2 regions of the Periweissella cryptocerci genome follow, and region 1 is predicted to be linked to the other one. Evidence: a T-box and tRNA genes for the amino acid it is inferred to sense, from the RefSeq annotation. Region 1 holds a T-box; the other holds one or more tRNA genes.

Region 1 (7,544 bases):
CAAGTCAATTTGTTTTGAAATTGGCTGACGGCATAAAGTATCAACCATATACCGGTCCCATACCTTCCAAAGCGCCCTTCTTGGCATGGGCGAAAATCAACCCCAATCCTAAAGTGGTGTTTGACAACGTTATTCCCGTCGTCAAACCGAAAACATCGCGAACCGTAAATGTTGGCTTCGCCGTTCCACTCGATAGCACTATCACGAAGGAAGCGACGCTAATGTTCGTTGGCCTTAACCAAGGTACACCATATCGTAATTTTTCGTTAGATGTTCACTAACACATCGGTATAATTGCAGCTCCTATAAACGTAGCCCGTCGCTGGTTGCGTTTTTTTATTGTCGTTGCATTTTATGCAAGAATTCTAATAATTTACAAAACCAATAGCTAATACTTATTCACCATCCCAACCATAAAATTTCTACTATCCTTCAAATATTCTTCACTTATACAATTTGTCAATGTTCACAAATTGTATACCCCCTATACAATATTAAATCAAATAAAGCTCAAATATTCTTCATTTTCCATCACTACAATTGTTTTTGTAAACACATTGCAAACAGTAAAAAAAAAGTGAGGTAAAGATCATGTCACAGAATATGCATCATAATATTTACAGCCACTTCCAACACACCATGCCTGCTAGTTTATATCGCAGTCATACTCATCATTGGGTTTATACCGGTCTTGCTACCATTACGTTACTTGGTGGTTTAGGTGCAACACCGGTCACATTGGTTCATGCTGCCGGTGTTGGGCAATCCGCAAAAATCGGCACCAACGCAAAATCCACCAAGAATGCCACTACTACAAAAGCAACGGCACAAAAGACCAAATCACCACGCGCAATCCCGGTGTCTAACCATACTTTTGTCGTGAACGATTTTACTTACACAACGAATAGCGATGGCACGCGGACAATCACTGGGTTCAATACTGGTAACTTTGACTACAATAGTTGGGACGGAATTCTCGCATTCCCAGCAGAATTGAGTACGGGCGCAAATAAAGTTACGGTGCTTGGCGAGTCTGCCTTTGCCAGTACCAAAGTGACTGCGGTTGATTTTACTAATCTCCCATCATTAACTACACTCGTTTACGGGGCGTTTATGTACACGAGTTTAACCAGCCTTGATCTCAGCCCATTAGTTAATTTAGAATCAATCGGGCCACAAGTATTTGCCGCCGTGCCAAGCCTAACATCAGTTAACTTCACTAATTTGAATCATTTACAATCATTAGGAGGCGGAATTTTTAGTGGTTCCGCAATCACTGAGATTGATTTAACTGCGCTACCAGCCTTAGAAATAATTGGTGGGCCAAGTTACTCTGGTGAACACACCGTTGATACCGGTGCGTTTAATAACTGTCCACAATTAAAAACTGTCAAAATCGCTAACATGGAAAGCCTACAAACAATTGGCCGGAGTGCTTTCAGAGATTGTGCTAGCTTAACCAGTGTTGAGTTAGCGCAACTGCCGGCATTAACTACGATTGATTGGCGCGCATTTAACAGCACGAATATAACTGATGTAATATTGAGCGATTTGCCAAGTTTAACATCTGTTGATTCCGGCTTTTATGGTACTCAGTCTTTACACCAAATTACAATTAATAACATTAATCCAACGGTCGATATCGACAATGCCTTTTCAGGTACGCACAATCGCGGAATCGTGGTTCCAACTACGCTAAATGACGTTGAAACGGCAAAAAAATTCGCCACCAAAATTAATGAGGCCGATAATAACAAATTTACCGGGCCGGATATTTGGTATGCTAACGCCACGGTCCAGTACACGTTCATCGACCAAGACAACAACCCGATTACCGTTGATGGCAACAACAAGCCGGTCACACCAATCGCACTTTCGGGGCCAATTGATACGCCATATACGGTGCCCGACGTTCCAGAAATTGCGGGTTATGGCGAACCAACCCTTTACTCCGGTGTAGCCACTGGAACGTTTACGTTTGCTCCACAAGAGGTTGTGTACAAATACCGCGCAACCGCCAAGCCATTCACGGTGTATTTGGTTGATGATGCTGGTGCCGAATTAAAAACGCAACAATATTCCGGTTTTGCCGATGAAAGTTTTGATTTGACCCCACCGGCTGTGGACGGCTACACGTTCAAAGAACTCGCCACCCGCCCCATCGTTGGTAACGACAACGCCCGGGCACTTATCACCGAATTAACTTGGATTCGCAACGACGCCCTCAAAGGCACATCCGTAAAATTCGGTGCCAATAATGGGACGAGTTACAAATTTGTCTACAGCAAAAATACCACCACACCCGATCCAAATTCAGATACGAACAACGGTACAAATACTGATGGCACTGGCACGAATACCAGTGGCGGCTCGAATACTGGTGGCGGGGCTGGTACGAATACCAGTGGCGGTTCGAATACTGGTGGCGGGGCTGGGGCTGGCACAACAGCGGATAAGGAACCTACCGATACTGCTAAAACGCCAACAATCGCGAATACGAATCCCACACCATTACCAACAAGTTTACCCGGTAGTGGTGGCGGTTCCCCAACTACCAGAACGCCAACGACACTCACAAATACACCGGCATACGGCTACACACCGGTCACCACTAGTAACTCAAGTCAGAAATTACCACAATCTGGTAACGCGACTAATCACTTGTTACCAGTAATCGGCACCGCCCTACTTGCTGGTATCCTTGGCAGCCTGTATGTATTTGGCAAAAAACGTCGCTAAAGTTTTTTAAGCCTACGCACACATGAATATTCTGGGGTACGATTCCCCCAAATGACCCGATTTCACCTCCCAGCTGAGGTAGCAATCGGGTTATTTTGTGTCTGCAGCAAACGACATTACGCCTTTAGCTTGGATTTTCTTAAAAAACTTTTTAAACGCTCGACTCAATCTGATATTATTGATATAAAGAGTAAGAGATAGTAAGATTATGTCATAAAGAGTAAGAGACAGTAAGATTATGTCTTACCTATCAACAACTATTTAGAAAAGGAGGCAAACTATGTCCCAAAATCCATTCAATCCATCATTTGACTACAATAAATCAAGTTTCATTAGTGATAATCACGTGCTGAATAATATCATTGATGCAATTGACAATGAAAATAGTAAATGGCGGACTACCTTCATTCTTGGCATGCGTGGTGCCGGTAAAACAAGTTTATTGACTTACATTTCACGCCAATTGAACACTCGTAAAAATGTTATTCATCTTTCACTAACTTCAGCAGATGAGCTATTAGGTAATATCGTTGCCGGTTTACAACAAAAACTGCCCCAACTACCTGAATTTAAAACCGCAAGTATATCTTTACCCGGAATTAAGGTCGACATTACTAAACCAACTACGCGGTCAACGTTCCAATTTGATGTCGAAAATTTACTAAACATTGCCAAATTTATGGGAATTACCGTTGTTCTACTACTTGATGAAGTCCAAAATAAAACGGCACAACTTAGAACTTTATTTGCCGCTTACAAAACTTATCGCGGTGCTGACTTGCCAATTATGCTTATTTCAGCTGGGTTACCGTCAGCCGTTGACGCAATAATTAATGATACGGCACTCACTTTTTTGCTCCGAGCTAATCAAGTTAAGCTTGCACCACTTGAACAACCAGCCATCACCCAATCATATATCCAATTATTCAAAGGTCGTGGCTTATCTGCCCAACAAGCAGTTCGCATGTCACAATCTTCGATGGGATATCCATACATGTACCAATTACTGGGTGATTATATTTGGGAAAATGGTAGCAATCCCGTCCAAGAAAATGAATTAACAGACGCAATTTATATCGCTAAACAAGCACTTTTTCAAAACGTCTATGCCAAAGTCATTTCCGATTTGGCCCCCAAAGATCGTGAATTAGTCTTAGCGATTCAATCGCAAGGTGGAAAAAATGTTACCACGGAAATGCTCCGCGAAGCCACCGGTTGGGATACCAATAACTTAACCACCCACAAAGCAATGCTCAATCACTGGGGTGTGACGGCTAAAAGTGGCTATGGCTTAATTAGTTTCATCCTCCCTTATTTTTCAGAATTTCTAACTGAGTATTTTGATTAAAGCCCGATATATACTTTTTGACGATTGCTCATCGTGGATATGGAAAGTCACAGAGTAAGAGATAGTAAGATTGTTGATCAAAGAGTAAGAGACAGTAAGATTAAGCACGCAAAAAACGTCTGACCACCACAACATGGTAGTCAGACGTTTTTTCATTTTACTAATTTAATCCGGGATTAACCGTTCACACGTCCCAAGAAGTACTTCTTCTTACCACGACGCACGATGACGAACTTGCCATCGTACATTGCTGTTGGGTCAACGATGGCTTCCAAATCCTTGATTTGTTCACCGTTAATCCGGATGGCGCCATTTTCAACGTCTTCACGGGCTTGGCGTTTTGACTTATCCACACCGGCGTCCACAATGAAGTCGACGATGTTTTTAGGTTCAGCCGTCAAGGCAAAATCAGGCATGTTGGCAAAGCCTTGTTCGATTTCGCTAGCCGTCAATTCTTGGACATCCCCTGAGAACAACGCTGCTGAAATTCGTTCCGCTTCTTCAACCGCAGCTGGGCTGTGGACAAATGCCGTCACTTCTTGAGCCAAGCGACGTTGAGCTTCACGCTTGCCGGGATCAGTTGCCACCGCCGTTTCCAAAGCCGCAATTTCTTCGTGGCTCAAGAAAGTGAAGTACTTCAAGTATTTCACAACATCCGCATCCGCTTGGTTGTACCAGAATTGGTAGAATTCGTAAGGTGACGTCTTGGCAGCATCCAACCAAACTGCACCGCCGGCTGATTTACCAAATTTCGTTCCGTCAGCCTTCAACATCAAAGGAATCGTCAAGCCGTAAGCTTTGGCTTCTGAACCTTCAAGCCGGTGGATTAAGTCAGTCCCAGCGGTGATGTTACCCCATTGATCGGCACCACCAACTTGGATTTGGACGTCTTCTTCGCGGAACAAGTGCAAGAAGTCCACAGATTGGAGAATTTGGTAGGTAAATTCAGTGTATGAAATCCCAACTTCCAAACGTGAAGCCACAACATCCTTCGCCAACATTGTGTTAACTGAGAACAACTTACCGTAGTCACGCAAGAAATCAAGCATGCCAATTTTTCCCAACCAGTCGCGGTTATTGACCACGCGGAAGTTTTCCGTTCCAAACAAGTGCACCATTTGGCCCGTCAAAGCTGATTCATTGTGCATAACTTGGTCCATCGTTTGGAGAACCCGTTCAGAGTTACGCCCTGATGGATCCCCGATTGAACCAGTTCCCCCACCAATAACAATCACAGGCTTGTGCCCAGCTAATTGGAAACGTTTCAAAATCATGAAGGGAATCAAGTGCCCGATGTGCATTGAATCCGCCGTTGGGTCAATCCCAGCGTACAAGCCAACTTGCTTTGCGCCCAATAATTCTTCCATTCCTGCTTCATCGGTTAATTGGTTAATGGCACCGCGCCATTTTAAATCACTTAAAATTTCCATGCTGTCTAGCCTCTTTTCTTTTTATGTATCTTGCAAATGTGTTCTTACTGCATGTGGATAAATGTGGGTGAACGTGGGTGAATACGTTAGCATCAGGTACAACGGTTTGTTTTGTCCTACTCTTCAGGACAAGAAAACACGCTTCCAAACTAGCGGCGTGGCTAGAGTTTCCTGCTGACATGATACGCCAAACAATCTCTGGTTACATGACACTAGCCTTCCGCCCAGCAAACAAAAAGTCCTTAGAACGCCTGCCAAAAACAGTCATTCTAAGGACGAAAAATTCGTGGTACCACCTTAATTCACTACATCATTGTAGCCTCAAGTCGTCGGTAACGAGACGAACCGCTCATGCTCCATAATTGTAATTCATTCCTCGGGCTTGGTTAGTTTCCAGCGACCACTAACTTTCTGAACAAGCTGCCAAGTAACTACTCTGATTACTTCATTGCATGTAAAATTTTAGCACGTCCCCACCAAAAAAGCCACATCGCTGTGACTTTTCTGTAAAACTATTTACCACGGTTAGTTCCGCGACATAGCGTATTAACGTCCCGTAATTTTAACCCAGCCTCCACGTATTAGCGGAATTTATTTACAAGTTGCAGAATCTTATCACTAAAAACGAATACAATCATTTTGCTTTCCTTATACATTAAGAGTATAGTTACATTTGTTCTTGGGGAAGAGAACGGAAATGAGGGGATTTAATGATTTTCAAACGATTCGGCGCCAATTTGATTGGATTTGCCATTTTAGCTGCGCTTTTAAAACTCCAAGCGACCTATAATAAGAAGCATGAGACTAAGCACTGGCTTGATCCATGGTTTTTTTTACTCGCAGTGGTAGCGGATGCTGTAATCCTGCTGTATTGGAATATTGATTAATTTCGGCGCAAGTAAAACTGTGCTGTGTTTAACTGCTTCTACAATAACACCTGTGGGCTGGTTTAAATATACAAATTGAGTGAAGTTAAAAGTGGTCGTATACCTATCTTTGCCGTAGAAACAGGTTTATATAAGGGGCGAAAACGTAACTATTTCAACTTAAATGATTTAGCGCAATTAAAAAAGCAACGGCCATAGGCTCGTTGCTTTTTTATTAGAAATCAAACACATCATCAAGGTTTAGTGTTGTACCAGCAGTAAATGTACCAAAGTCTGCGAAAGAAACTATACGACCTGTGGTCATAATATTAACTCCAAATCCAACACTTTCATAGTCCCCCATCTGAGTTATTTCATGTGGTGCACTATCAGTCCATTGTTGCACTAAAGAAACAGCAATTTGTGTATCGGTCTTAGTTCGATTAAAACCGTCCACCCACAATGAGTTTTCTTGTTTGGCCGCCAAAGCAAGCCCTGATGAAATCAATGCTTTATTCATGTCCGTTTCATAATCATCGTGTCCCGCAGAAGTCAATTTTTGTGCACGCATTTCTGCGAATTTTTGTAAAAATTGATTGTTAATCAACGCTGTTTTACCATTTGCTGAACGATGTGTGTTAAGTGCTATCACTTCAGCTAATTCAATACCATTTTCACGATCTTTTAAAGTCCTCGAGAAATCTTTGTCTAGCTTACTGTATTTCCCATTAGTAAAATTAGACAAGTCAATCGCATCATCGCCATCAGTAGTTGCTTTGTTGAAATATAGAGTAGTTATTTTGCCGTTTGCACCAACATATTCACCAGTTGGGCTCACAATCGAGTTGTCTAAATTACGTACTTGATAGCTTTGATATGCACTGTCTACCGATGTCTTAAAGTGAGGCTCCACAAAGATATGTGCTGATGAATAATCGTCTACATACTTTACAACTTGTGAGCCATCCGCCAAGTTATAACGCAACTCGCGTACAGAACCATCGCCTTCGATGAATGCTTGCGCTGGTTTGTAGCTCCTGTCGTTCTTGTCAGTGTATGTGTATTGGGTATATTCCTTTGGTACATTTAGCCAACCAGTTGTACTGTCTGAATCAGTTGAGTGACTACTATTTGATTGGGCATTTCCGCTGTCATTGGTTG
Region 2 (7,544 bases), 110 kb from region 1:
CGCATGTCCAGTCACCCCAGGTTCACGGTGTCCTAAGCCCCGTTGTGCGTTGTAAAGGTGCGTGATGTGTGTTGCTTTAGCTTCTTGCATTTGCGCCCGGGTTGCGTCTGTGTGCCCTGCTGAAGGGACAATGTTGTGACCGAGAGCAAAATTTTCAAACTGCCGTGCAGCATGCAATTCTGGCGCATACGTCACCAACCGAATTCGGTTCCCAGATAAAGCATTCCATTCCTTTAGTTGATCAACAGATGGTGCTGTCATGAATTGTTCTGGTTGGGCACCCTTGTAAATTGGATTAACAAATGGTCCTTCCAAGTGAATTCCTTGAATTAACGCATTTTCTTTGGCAGCTTCATTAACGCCAACCATCGCATGAGCAATTGCCTCTGGAGATTGGGTCATCGTCGTTGGAAAAATAGTGGTTACCCCTTCATTTTGGGCAATCAAGTTCACCATTTGATTGATTTCATCAGCATTACCATCCATGGTGTCAAAACCATAACCACCGTGAGTGTGCACGTCAATAAACCCAGGTACCAAATAGTGACCGTGTGCATCCGTATTCTCATCGGCAGCCAACGTTGTATATTCATCCATTGAACCCACGGCTTCGATTTGCTTATCAAAACGGACAAATCCGTCTTCAATAATGTCGGAACCAGTATAAATCGTGACGTGCTTAATTACTTTACTCAAAGTTATTCCCCTTTGTTAACTTTCTAAACGTTGTTTTAATGCCACTACATTAGTTACTATTTACGAGTTCGAAAATAATATATCGCTAAACTAACAAAGTGACATTGTGCACCTTCAATTAATTTTATTCAACTGATTGATCTTTTGTGATCGTGGCGTCGATACCTTTTACCACGGCGCTCGTCAATCCAGCTTCTTCCATTGCTAAGAACCCCGCGATGGTTGAGCCACCTGGTGAAGAAACTGCCGCCGCAAGGTCACGGGGACTTTGGGGGCTTGTTTGAATCATCCGGGCTGTACCAATCATTGCTTGGGCAACAATTTGCGTCGCCATATCCTTATCCATACCATGCTTAACACCAGCTTGGGCCATCGCATCAACAAATAATTCAATAAAGGCTGGACTTGAACCAGCTAGTGCACTAAATGTACTAAACTCAGTTTCAGGCAATGGCATTGTACTTCCAAGCGTGCCTAAGAAGCTCCGCACTTGTTCGCGGGCTTCTGGGTGACGTTGCAAGTTATTGTTACCCGCAATCGCAATCATGCCGCTGTTAACCGCTACATTGACGTTTGGTAACGTCCGTAGAATCAAGGTATCATAGCCGAGTTGATCAGCAAGCGTTTCTAGTGATACACCGCCTAACACTGACACAACGACACGGTCGGCAATCTTAGTGCGAATTTCCGTTGCGACCGCTTTTAATTGTTGTGGCAACACCGCCAACACAATGATATCACTCGCTGCGACGACTGCTTCATTTGATGGTAAATATTCAATCCCCGCCGATGCCGCATATGCTTCCGTGCGATTACTTGCCCCACCGTGAATGTAAATCTTTTGCGTACTATCATTTTGTAGTAAGCCTGTAATCATAGCTTGAGCCATTTGCCCACCACCGATAAATCCGAGTTCCATACTATCACCTCACTTGTTTTTAATATCTCTACTATACCAATTTCTAGACCAATTTTCCATTGATAACCCTAATATTCGTAATCAGTGTCAAACCAATAGCAACATCCAACTAAATAGACAAAACAATCATTGTCGTTTAAAAATTAGAGAGTCATAATAAGCATAATTTAAGACGCCATTTTTCTAATCTACCGCTGAAAAGAGGTCGCGCACAATTACTTCCGCATTCCGACGAATCTCAAAATCTAAAAAGTAACGGAGGCACACGCTTTGAATCCATTCAAACGATACTGGTCAACCTTTCGCACCAAACAGACATTGCGCCGACAAAGTGATACACCACGAATTCCATGGGTAACTGTCATTTTAAGCATTGTGTTGATCTTAATTTATTATTGGCAAACAAAAGATCCTCAGATTACGACGATGTGGAGTACCGGCGAAATATTAACCCTCCTCCAACATCAATATTATCAGCTAATTACCGCTAACTGGATTCATCAAAGTTGGTCCCATGTACTCGGTAATGTTTTTGGTCTACTCCTGATTGGTTGGCGGTTTGAACGTTTAATTGGCCATTGGCGCTTCCTAATCATTTATCTAGTTGCTGGCCTGACTAGTACCATATTCAGCCTCAGCTTCCACCAAGGTGTTTTGGGGGCTTCAGGTAGCATTGTTGGCATTATGGTTGCCGCTTTAGTCCTTTACCTGCGTTTTTTCCGTAATTCACTCGTCAAAGCCTTCACAACTTGGTGGCAAGTTGTCGTTATTTTGATTGAAATACTTGCTGTCGGTATTGGTTTGTTCAACATCGGCTACACAAATACAAATGACCTTGCTCATACCGGTGGAATAATCGGTGCCGTGCTTACCCTTTGGCTACTTAACCCACCACTGCAAGTTGGCAAATATCGTACGGTAACTAGAATTAGTGCTGCAGTCCTGCTCATGGCATTATTCGGCGTAAGCATTGCGGTACTTCTAAATTTTTAGAACCAGCTTTAGGTCGCCAATAAGATTGGCTTACATCAATTAATACAAATAAAGCGGTTGGGACGAATTGTCATTCCAACCGCTTTAACGTGTGCCAAAACGCATTTTATCTCTATTTATTCTAGCTTGAGATTGTCGTTTCTGTACTTTTCAATTATCAAATTACTGAGGTACTATTGTCAGTTTTTCCCCATTCTACTGCGGCTTGTGGTTGGTACCTATTTTTCGTTAGTTTGAGTATTATTACTAACTAACGGAGTGGCTGGAAATTGCTTGGCGGGCGCAGCCTTTACACCGCGACTGGGGTGATGTGTGTGCAACACATATTACCGCTGAGGGTAAGATGAGGAGTCTTGGGGATTTATCCCCTAGAGTCCCAGCTTACCCGAACCTCACAAGACCGCACTTTGGCTTGTGAGGTTGCTTCCAGCGCAGTGCGCCAAGTAATTTCCAGACACAAAGTGGCCATTTTATTCAGACGGAATAGAGCCCGTCTTTATTGCCGCGCAAAAAAGGCACCTACCGAAGTAGATGCCTTTTGATTAGCTGGGCTAGCTGGATTCGAACCAGCGCATGATGGTACCAAAAACCATTGCCTTACCGCTTGGCTATAGCCCAAGAATATGGAGGAAGTAGGATTCGAACCTACGAACCCGAAGGAGCGGATTTACAGTCCGCCGCGTTTAGCCTCTTCGCTATTCCTCCGTATTAATCAACTATATAATCTTATCAATTACTAGTTAACATGTCAAGCAATTAATTAAGCTTTCTATTAGTTTAAACAACCAACATAACTTACTTATCTCTCAACTCGAATAATATTACCAGAAACTCAGCCAAAAGAAAAGAGCTAACACGAATTTTTTTCATGTTAGCTCAATATTTTATTTAATTTCAAAAATTCGGACACGATCTTGCCACGTGGCGAAAAATGTTGATTGTGTCCATTCGTCCTTACGATGCGTTTTAAGGCCGACCGTCTGATTATAGTACTCATTACGCCCGCCAAATGTTTGCGGGGCAAATTGCCGGTGTAAATGGCCAAATATCGTATAGTCCACTGGTCCCATCTCCAATAACGCGCCTAAACGTTGGCTGCCCATCATCGCGTTAAGCATCCAAAGATTCCGATCATCACTGCCTTTGAACAGATAATCTTGCTGTGGCACAAAGTGTGTGACAAACATTACCCTTTTACCGTCATGTGCAGCATTTACTAGTTGCTGCTTTGACTCAGTTAAGACAATGTCCATGCGTTCTTGGTCACTCATTGGTTGTTCAATTTGCCGATCAAACCAGTACGCGCGTTTCCACTGGGCGATTTCATTCACCGAATATTTTGCTAAATCGCCAAATGAATAATCATACCAACCATTTTGGCCAACAATTCGTAAATCAGTCCCAGCTACATCAATAAGTTGATTATGCAGATACAACGGACTCAATGGCTGTGACAACTCTTCAAAGGTAACCCCACGTGCCATATCATGATTACCAACAATAAAGGCGACTCGCAAAGAGTCGCCTACAATTGTTTGTAATTTTTCACTGAAGTCCAACGTTTTCGCAAAATCATTGAACAAATCGCCAGCGATGACATAATATTGCACACCTTGAGCCACTAACCAGTCCGCAGACCGCGCTAAGAAATCAACCACGTCAACGTGATTCAAATCCATGTGTAAATCACTCACGACTGCAATTTTTGTCATCTTAACCAACGCCTTCCATCAACACATTAATCTTCTTAACGCCAAAGAACAATAAGATACCAAAGGCAATCGTGATACCACCGACAATTGCATAGTAACCAACTTCATTCCCTGGTGTATAGAAACGAACAATTTGCGCATTAATCGCAGACGCAGCAGCATCTGACAAGAACCACATACTCATCATTTGTGACTTGAAGGCTTTTGGTGCCAACTTAGTCGTAGCAGATAGTCCAACTGGTGAAATCAACAGTTCAGCGATTTCAACAATTGCCCAACTACCAATCAACCACAATGCACTAACTTTACCAGCCGTACCAAACAATGCCCCAGGCACAGCCATCAAGACAAATGATAAACCGGCAAAAATCAAACCAGTCGCAAACTTAGATGGTGTCTTAGGTTGCTTCTTACCCCATTTAACCCATAACCAGGCAAAGAATGGTGTGTAAAGCATAATGAACAATGGGTTCAATGATTGGAACCATGAAGCCTTAAACCAACCCAAGTCAGTCCGGTTTGAAGCAAATAAAGCCAAGACCACTGAACCTTGTTCTTCAATTGACCAGAATAAAACGGCGGCCAAGAATAATGGAATGTAAGCAAGAACACGTGAACGTTCTTGCTTGTTCGTCTTGCGACTTGTTAACATCATGATAAAGTACGCAACTGGTACGGCCACGGCGATAATACTCAATACCAAGATGATATTGATCAAGTTCAATGCCCCAAAGAGGTTCATCAAAACAAATACTAAGGCCAAAGCAATAATCCCGAAAGCCACTTTAATCGTTAATGGTTTCATTTCTTCTGGTTGAATTGGATCTGATGGATAGTGGGTTTCTTTACTCAAATACTTGTGACCAGTAATCCAGTACACAATCAAACCAATCGCCATCCCAAACGCTGCTAATGAGAATCCAACGTGGAAGCTGTAATTTTGTCCAACTGTCCCAACAAGTAATGGTGCCACAAATGCACCTAAGTTAATCCCAAAGACAAAGATTGAGAAACCTGAGTCCCGACGAACATCCCCAGGTGTATATAATGAACCAACCATTTCCGAAACGTTAGGCTTGAGTAGCCCAGTACCGATAATGATTAATGCAATTGATAAGAACAACGCAGTTTGACCGGCTGGAATCGCTAAAGCAATGTGCCCGAACATGATGAAGATACCACCAATGAACACAGTGCGCCACGCACCCCAGATTCGGTCACTCAGGAATCCACCAAGCACACTTGATAAGTACACAAGTGAACCATAAATTGACATGATTGAAGCACCAAGAACGGGGTTCATCCCTAAACCACCCTCAGAAATCTTATAAATCATGTAGAACAAGAGAATGGCGCGCATCCCGTAGTAACTAAACCGTTCCCACATTTCTGTGAAGAACAACGTCGCTAAACCACGCGGATGACCCATAAACGTTTTTTCCTTTTTCGTATCCATGTAATAATCCCTCCAAATATGTATCCTTGCATATTTTATAAACAATAAACAAGTTTACCACTTTTTCAGCAAATTTTAATAACAAAATCACATATTCATTGCCGTGTTAACGCTTACAATAGATATTTTATTAAAAAGTCCAACTTCATTATAAGAAAATTACCATACTTATTATCAGTTCCACTCTTTTCACTTACCAAATGTCATTGTTTTGGATATTAAGCGGACAGGACAAAAAATCGCATGCAATATTTTGCACACGATTTCCGAGATTATTTGTTTTGTTCAATCAACAAAGCTACTAATTCACTTGCCAACATTGCTTTGGTTGTTTCATTAGCCACAGCGTCTGCCAACATTTCACCATGTTGCTTAACCATTGCGCGTTCTTCTGGTGCTAATGTTGGCAAAATTTCAGCCATTTGTTCATCCGTTGTAACTCCGGCAATCGGATTTACCGCGATATAGTCAAGAATGAGCTCGGCGTGGTCGTCTTGACCGTACACCGCGTAAACTTGTTCATCCCCAAGTTCCGCTAAATCAGCTTGCAAATCTTCAATCAATTCTGTGACGTCGTGTGTGTGTTCGGCCATTTCTATCCTCCGGTGAACAGCATTAGTTGCTCACTTAATATTAGTTACCGTATTATAGCATTGTTAAGCCATATCACTAACAGATTATTTAATTGCACCAGCTTTGCTAAATTCAGTTTACAACTTAGTTTTGATTTTTTGCATAACTTTCTGTTCTGCCATGCGCAACCGTTTTTCATCGGAAACAATCATGTGTTCACCACGTGCCGCTGGGCGCACTAACCAATTAGTTTCGGTTGCTTTCAAGTGAATTGGCTTATGAATAATGACGTGCTGTGATTTATCATTAAAGTGATAGATTACAAAGGGCAACGTTAACGTAATTAGTGCCCCACCTAATAACATCAATTGGTACGTTAAACCACTTGCTTGCGGCAACGAACTTGGGACGACAAACGAAATTCCCAACACGACAATCGTGCAAACCATGCCGGAACCAGCAATAATAGTCTTACCAACTTTTTTACCGGGCACTTGATAGACGCCTTTTAATGCTGGCATCTTATGCACCAATTTAAAATAACTCGTAAAGAAGATGACATACATCAGCCCATATATGACCGCTGTGAGCGACAAAGCCACTTGGAAGGAGACGTTATTACCACCACCGAACAATGTCAAAACAATTGTCCAAACACTGACCAACGCCCCTTGTAGCAAGACAATTGGTACGGGGACTTCATGCTTATTCGTCTTCCGAAAAAGCGGTGGCAGTAAACCACGCTGGGCCGCCATGTACAGGCCACTCACTGGTCCCAGGACCCATGAGCTAACTTCACCCAAGATTCCAAAGGCGACCAAGAAGGCTAGGATTTTAACCAAAATTGCACTATCGATGCCAAAGTGAACGAGATACGCATCAAACGCCTGCATCACCCCACCGCTCAACGACAAATCCCCCTGTGAAATAATCGCACCTACCGACAAACCGCCAATCGAATTAATTACAATTGCAAACACGACTAACATAATCATGGCGATTGGATAATTGCGTTGCACATTTTTCAATTCATTCGAATACGTTGCTGAAGCTTCAACACCCATATAGCTCAGAATAAAGGAAACAAACACGACTAAGGTCGCTGCATCATGAAAGTTAGGCAGCAAATTGCGCCCGGAACCACTAAACGCGAGCGGATTGCCTTGTGCTACATAAATAATACAAAATGCTAGTA

Evidence for each region. A T-box is a leader RNA that pairs with one kind of tRNA and senses whether it is charged. The one in region 1 lies ahead of tyrS (tyrosine--tRNA ligase), so its partner is inferred to be a tRNA-Tyr.
Region 2: it encodes a tRNA-Tyr, which carries the amino acid that the T-box ahead of tyrS (tyrosine--tRNA ligase) is inferred to sense. The anticodon was not compared.

Annotation. Positions count from the first base shown of each region.
Region 1 is NZ_CP037940.1:962,011-969,554, forward strand. It holds gene EQG49_RS04445 (DUF4352 domain-containing protein) at 1-281, shown strand, start outside; gene EQG49_RS04450 (leucine-rich repeat protein) at 592-2,739, shown strand; gene EQG49_RS04455 (P-loop NTPase family protein) at 3,020-4,087, shown strand; gene tyrS (tyrosine--tRNA ligase) at 4,264-5,517, opposite strand; T-box leader at 5,786-5,975, opposite strand; gene EQG49_RS13660 (hypothetical protein) at 6,228-6,404, shown strand; gene EQG49_RS04465 (CAP domain-containing protein) at 6,619-7,544, opposite strand, start outside.
Region 2 is NZ_CP037940.1:1,072,553-1,080,096, forward strand. It holds gene nagA (N-acetylglucosamine-6-phosphate deacetylase) at 1-696, opposite strand, end outside; gene proC (pyrroline-5-carboxylate reductase) at 821-1,615, opposite strand; gene EQG49_RS04920 (rhomboid family intramembrane serine protease) at 1,886-2,608, shown strand; tRNA gene EQG49_RS04925 (tRNA-Gln) at 3,155-3,226, opposite strand; tRNA gene EQG49_RS04930 (tRNA-Tyr) at 3,233-3,313, opposite strand; gene EQG49_RS04935 (metallophosphoesterase) at 3,493-4,320, opposite strand; gene EQG49_RS04940 (peptide MFS transporter) at 4,322-5,776, opposite strand; gene EQG49_RS04945 (hypothetical protein) at 6,049-6,369, opposite strand; gene EQG49_RS04950 (amino acid permease) at 6,487-7,544, opposite strand, start outside.